Glaciimonas sp. CA11.2: one gene and its partner. The protein of the gene in region 2 binds, or shares a complex with, the protein of the main gene of each other region. Links are inferred from orthologs where the notes say so. Each region holds a gene or a part of one and is shown on either strand. Other genes may lie near its edges. The genes, in order: RGU75_RS00540 and RGU75_RS05060.

Region 1 (3,229 bases), 1.1 Mb from region 2 along the record:
GGTTTGGTGACATAAGGTTGATCAGTTTCGCTCGGAAGCTTGACCGGAATCGTGTGCGTGACGACCGGAATCGTTATCAGAAAAATGATCAGCAACACCAACATAACGTCTACCAGCGGCGTCGTGTTAATCGTGCCGATCACTTCGTCTTCGTCCCCATCGGAAGAGCCGAGTGACATACCCATGATTAGCCAACCTTTTTCTTGATGCTAGCAATTTGACCCGCAGAACTCGTCGACATCACACCGCTCAACAAGACCGAGTGCAGATCGGCGCTAAACGAACGAATCTCTTCCATCGCGCTTTTGTTACGACGTACCAACCAGTTGTAACCCAGCACAGCAGGAACGGCGACTGCCAAACCGATGGCGGTCATGATCAGCGCTTCACCGACCGGTCCAGCAACTTTATCAATCGATGCCTGACCAGCGATACCGATGGCGGTCAACGCATGGTAAATCCCCCATACCGTACCAAACAGACCAACGAACGGTGCTGTTGAACCAACTGTCGCCAGAAAAGCCAGACCATCTTGCAAACGGCTTTGCACCTTTTCGACTGAACGCTGGATCGACATTGTGATCCAGGTATTGAGATCAATTTGCTCTAGCAATGCACCATCGTGGTGTTCGGTCGAGGTACTGCCGGTCTGGGCAATAAAATGATAGGCGCTGGCTGGCTTGAGACCTGCAATCGCCACTTCGACGCTAGGTGCTTTCCAGAAATTGTTCTTCGCATCTTTAGCCTGACCCATCAATTTCACTTGCTCGATCAACTTGGTGATGATGATATACCAACTGCCCATCGACATCAGGACCAGAATAATCAGCGTACCGCGTGCCACAAAATCGCCGCCCTTCCATAAGGCATCAAGTCCGTATGGATTACTGACCGTTTCCGTCGTGGCCGGAAGCGGCGGTGGCATTGGGTTGGCGCTGATGCCCGATGCCGCTACCTCCGCGGTATTAGTAGTTACTGTGGAAGTGGAATCTGCTGCCGATGTAATGGCTGAAGTTCCAGCCGATGCCGATGTCTGCGCCACAGCCAGCGGAGCGGAGAGTGTCGCAGCAGTGATCATGACAACGGCAACAAATGCGGATAGGCGATTACGAGGTGTAGACATACGAGTACTCCAAATTGTATAAATGAGATTGCTGAAAAGACGAACAAAGGTGTACTACTTCAGACTGCTTATTCCAGCTTCCAGACATACTGCATTCTTGTCGTAGACGCGATTGCCTGTCCATCGGCCATCGCGGGGACAAAGTGACAAAGGCTCCACGCTTTCATGGTCGCCCGGTCCAGATCTCTGAAGCCGCTGCTTTTTTCTACTACAGCATCAAGAACATTGCCATCAGCACCGATAGACAGTTTGACGTTAACCACGCCCTCTTCTTCATTTTGCAATGACGCTCTTGGGTAAGCTGGTTTTTCGCAATTTCCCGCTACTTTTGCGCTGGTATGGGATGGCGTTGCAGGACCTGTCGCTGCGGCAGATGGTTGCGCGGTTGACGTCGGCAAGTCCGGCGTGGATGGTTTGACATTGGTGACCGCTGCAATCACGTTCACCTGTGGTTGGGGCTGCACTTTCACCTCAGGCGGCGGTACAAACGGTGGTGGTGGCGAGACTGTTTTTGGTGGTGGCGGTACTGGTTTAGCTGGTGGTGGCGGTGCTGGTGGCTTGATCTCTTCCACGATCTTGGTTTCGACCGGTTGTTGAATCACTTCAACAACCTTACGTGCAAGGCCCGTAAGAAGTGCATACACAAGGGCCACATGCAAAATAACCACCACACTGATGCCGACTACATTCCTGGAAGGTTTTTTTCCATCCTGCGTGAAATCCATACCTCTTTCCTCCGTTACATCGTTGTTCAATTGCTGAAAAATTCTGCAACCAATTCTGCACATTAGTACGCCAGCAAGTAACCAATTGCCCGCTCCACAACGACAAGACCAAATGGGGTCATCTCGTTATGGAACGGGCGCAAGCCAATCACTAATGACTCATTAAGAAATCCTCGAAAAAACGATTGAGGATTCCAAACAATCGGCTACTTAAATGCATAGTTCGCGCGCACAAAGAAAGCCCGACCGATTGCGTCGCCATAACGTGCGTCGTAACCGTACTGGAAGTTATCGGTCACGTTGGAGGCGGGTGGGTCGGTATTGAACAGATTTTTGATACCGGCAGTCAATGTCAGGTTTTTAAACCCGGCGTAGGTTCCAGACAGGTTGTAGCGGGTGTACGAACCAACGTGATGATTGAAACCTTCCGCGACGGAGCTGCCGTTTTGATCCCGATAGCCAGTCGCAAAAGATTGCTGCACCACTGCGCCCCAAGGACCTTTGCTCCAGGTGAGTGTCGCAGTATGGCGCCAGCGGAATATCACGCCACCGGCCGTACCAACACCGCCGCCATAGACGCCCAGATTGCTTTTATACGCGCCACCTTTTTCGGACTGATAGTCGTATTGGTTGACGTAAGTACCGTCCAGCGCCATTCCAAAATTGCCCCAATCAGATTTCGGCAGACGCCATGAAAGACCCAGATCAATACCTTGCGTTTTGACGTTGCCAAGATTGACGTTGGTATCGATGATGTAATTGAGTGAACCATCAGGATTACGCACATAATCTGCGGCATATTTGACTGGATCGCCAAAAATATCACCCTCTGGCACTACCGATATCTGGTTCTTGATTTTGATATTCCAATAATCAATCGAGAGCGTCACATCTTTCAACGGTTCCATCACAGTACCCAACGTAAATGAGTTGGATTTTTCTGGTTGCAATTGTTTGTTACCGCCACCTTGTCTGAAGAACTGCTGACCGCAATCACGCGCGCTGATACCGCCCGACACTGCTGTTCCGTTAGGGCATAACGACGGATCATCATAGACGCTGCTGGTATAAGTTTTGGAGTTTGGATCATTCAGTTCATACAGACTAGGCGCACGAAAACCTGTGCTATACGAAGTACGGAACATCAAGCGCTTAGCCGGTTGCCAGCGTAGCGCTACCTTAGGATTCAACGTATTGCCGACGTCGCTGTATTTGTCGTAACGCAAGGCCAGCTGTGCTTCCAGCGACTTTACGATAGGGACATTGAATTCGGTAAACACCGCGCTGACATTACGACTACCTGAAGAAGACTGGGCATCTTGCGAACCAGTGCTTTCGGATAAATCTGCTAGCGCATGATTTACGTTGAACTGTGCGCTTT
Region 2 (3,151 bases):
GGGCGAATCGGCAATACGTATTTTTGCGCGAACGCAAAGTCGCGCTCGTCATGTGCAGGAACACCCATCACGGCACCATCGCCGTAAGTAATCAGGACATAATTGCCGACCCAGACTTCAACCAGCTGGCCGGTCAGCGGATGCGTAACGTAAAGCCCGGTTGGCATCCCTTTCTTTTCCATTACCGCCATATCTGCTTCGGCAACCCCGCCTTTTTTGCATTCGGCGATGAATTCAACCAGTTCGGGATTCGTTTTTGCGGCGAAGGTGGCCAATGCGTGTTCTGGCGCTACCACGCAAAAGGTCACGCCTTTGATGGTATCGACACGAGTGGTAAACACCCACAATTTGCCATCCTGAATGAGCTTGCCATCTTCTTCGATTTTATGTGGAAAAGCAAAGCGCACACCGGTTGATTTGCCTATCCAATTCGCTTGCATCAAGCGCACGCGCTCTGGCCAGCCTGTTAATTTGGTTTCGGTGTGGTCCAGCAATTCTTCGGCGTAATCGGTAATTTTGGCGTAATACATTGGAATTTCGCGCTTTTCAATCAGCGCACCTGAACGCCAGCCGCGACCATTGATAACTTGCTCGTTGGCTAACACGGTTTGGTCGATCGGGTCCCAGTTCACGGTACCGGTTTTTTTGTAGATGATGCCTTTTTCGAGCATCTTAAGGAACATCCATTGGTTCCATTTGTAATACTCTGGCTTGCACGCCGTCATTTCACGTGACCAATCAATGGCGAGTCCCATGGATTGCATCTGCGTTTTCATGTGGTCAATGTTGCTATAAGTCCACTGGGCCGGTGGTACGTTGTTTGCCATCGCCGCGTTTTCCGCAGGCATGCCAAACGCATCCCAACCCATTGGCATCAACACATTGTAGTTATTCATCCGCATGTAGCGATACATGACATCGTTGATGGTGTAATTGCGGACATGACCCATGTGCAATTTGCCGGATGGATACGGCAGCATCGAACAGGCGTAAAACTTTTGCTTATCTAGACCGTTCTTGTCTTTTGCGTGTTCGACGACTTTATAGGCATCAATAGCGCGCCAATGGTCTTGCGTCGATTTTTCGACGTCGGTCGGGCTGTATTTTTCTTGCATGGCGTGATGGACTAAAAAAGTGAATGTGAAAAAGCATAGGAGAATTATCCCTGAACCGGTGATTATACTGGTTCAGGTGCTCTCATACGATAGTGGGATTGTGGGAGTCGACGGAAGTTAACGATGAGACGATCTTTTTGCCAAAAGCGAGGCGGTTAGTATTTCACCAAGTGACCGTCTTTCAATAGGGAGTTATTTTGCTGCAGGGACGCTTTTTGGGTCGGTTACGAAGCCGATTTTTGTCAAACCGTTATTTTGTGCCAGTGACATAACCTGCGCCAACACCTGATATCGGGTGTCTTTGTCGGCCCGCAACTGCAATTCCGGCTGGGGTTGGCGTTGTGCGGCAGCGATTAATTGCGTTGTCAGTTCTGGTTCTGCGATGGGCTTGTCATTCCAGAACATTTTGCCCGCGCGGTCAATTGACAGCGATACCGTCTCTGGCTTTTCTGGAGCGGGAGCGGATTGGGCGGTCGGTAAGTTGACTTTGACCGCATGCGTGAATAGTGGTGCTGTGATGATAAAAATCACCAATAACACCAACATGACGTCGACCATGGGCGTGATATTGATATCGGCCATTGGCGCTGAGTGCTGATTGTCGTTAAATCCACCGAATGACATACTGGTTCCGGACTGAAGTTAGTGATGAGTGTATAAGGCTATTAGGAGGCTAAATTATTTTCCAACGCGACTGCCAGTCGTCAAATAAGCATGTAAATCATGCGCGAACGCATCCAACTCTGCCAGTGTAACGCGATTAACACGTGTGAACGCGTTGTAGGCTAGTACTGCGGGAATCGCAACTACCAAACCAAGTGCGGTCATGATGAGTGCTTCGCCAACTGGTCCTGCGACTTTGTCGATCTGCACAGTTCCCGATGCAGAGACTGCCATCAAAGCATGATAAATACCCCAGACCGTACCAAACAAACCGACGAAAGGGGCGGTTGAACCGACTGATGCCAGTAATGTTAATCCGCTTTCCAGCCGTGACGAAACGCGATTGATTTCTCGTCGCAATGTGCGTGTGACCAGTTCGCCAAGATCGGTGCCGGCGTTGAGCGAGGCGGCGGGTTTGCTGGTCATCGGTGACCGAATGCCTGCAGCGTCGGCCGCTTGTATGGCTAAAGGTGCGTAAACATTTTCGGTATCGACCGGTTTGATGACGGCAATCGCATCATTTAGTGTCGGTGCTTGCCAGAATCCTTCAAGCGATGAAGCGCTGCGCCGGATACGCCAGGAACTCAAGGCTTTGGACAAAATGTAGTACCAGCTAATCACGGACATCAGCAATAGCAAATAGGCTACGCCGTGAGAGACAGCATCGCCTTGCGACCAATAGTGGGCGAACCCGAGATTATCATTCATGTTGTTGATCCGGATGGTGGTGGGGCAGCATAACGATCTTTAGGTGAAGATCATTAGTTGGCAACAATTTATTACATTTTGAGCGCAACTCCAGGTCGGTTGAGTCATCAACATCAAACTCGCCATGAGAAGCTAGGAGGAGCGCTCAAAGTATGGGTAAAAATCGAGTACAAGCAGGCCGAACATGGTTAATGAACAAATTAGTGTTATCTGCTGCGCACTTCCCATGCCATAGGCGAGTCATTGTTTGTATTTTGACATCGCCCGGCCCTGAATTTGCGTAAAAATCATGGTAACAATCAGCTTATTACTCTGCTAATTACTCAGCGAAGCCCAAGAACGTCCTGCATATCATATAAACCCGTTGCTTTGTCGTTAAGAAAGCGCGCAGCGCGCAAACTGCCATGGGCATAAGTCACACGGCTGGACGATTTATGTGTGATTTCAACGCGCTCTCCATCGCTGGCAAACAGCACGGTATGATCGCCAACGATATCGCCGCCCCGTATGGAAGCGAAGCCGATGGTAGATGGATCGCGTGCACCGGTTACACCCTCGCGCGAATAGACGGCGACTTCGTCGAGTTTGCGACCAAGTGCATCAGCAATCACTTCGCCCATTTTCAGCGCTGTGCCAGACGGCGCATCGACTTTGTGGCGGTGATG

What was found.
Region 1: the proteins of RGU75_RS05060 (region 2) and RGU75_RS00540 are in contact, whole or in part, in a cryo-EM structure (PDB 9DDO), measured with the Escherichia coli proteins. The link is inferred for Glaciimonas sp. CA11.2 from one-to-one orthologs.

Annotation. Positions count from the first base shown.
Region 1 is NZ_JAVIWL010000001.1:132,623-135,851, forward strand. The notes cover bases 21-2,917. They hold RGU75_RS00540 (TonB family protein), read right to left. Parts: upstream 1,849-2,917; coding sequence 1,192-1,848; downstream 21-1,191. Other genes in these bases: RGU75_RS00530 (biopolymer transporter ExbD), read right to left, coding at 21-185; RGU75_RS00535 (MotA/TolQ/ExbB proton channel family protein), read right to left, coding at 188-1,123; RGU75_RS00545 (TonB-dependent receptor), read right to left, coding at 2,055-2,917. In the rest of the region: more of RGU75_RS00530, read right to left, coding at 1-20; more of RGU75_RS00545, read right to left, coding at 2,918-3,229. UniProt on the Escherichia coli protein: Interacts with outer membrane receptor proteins that carry out high-affinity binding and energy dependent uptake into the periplasmic space of specific substrates such as cobalamin, and various iron compounds (such as iron dicitrate, enterochelin, aerobactin, etc.).
Region 2 is NZ_JAVIWL010000001.1:1,183,740-1,186,890, reverse strand. Bases 24-2,842 are described here. They hold RGU75_RS05060 (biopolymer transporter ExbD), read right to left. Parts: upstream 1,740-2,842; coding sequence 1,308-1,739; downstream 24-1,307. Other genes in these bases: dapB (4-hydroxy-tetrahydrodipicolinate reductase), read right to left, coding at 2,810-2,842; RGU75_RS05055 (MotA/TolQ/ExbB proton channel family protein), read right to left, coding at 1,794-2,486; leuS (leucine--tRNA ligase), read right to left, coding at 24-1,115. In the rest of the region: more of leuS, read right to left, coding at 1-23; more of dapB, read right to left, coding at 2,843-3,151. UniProt on the Escherichia coli protein: Involved in the TonB-dependent energy-dependent transport of various receptor-bound substrates.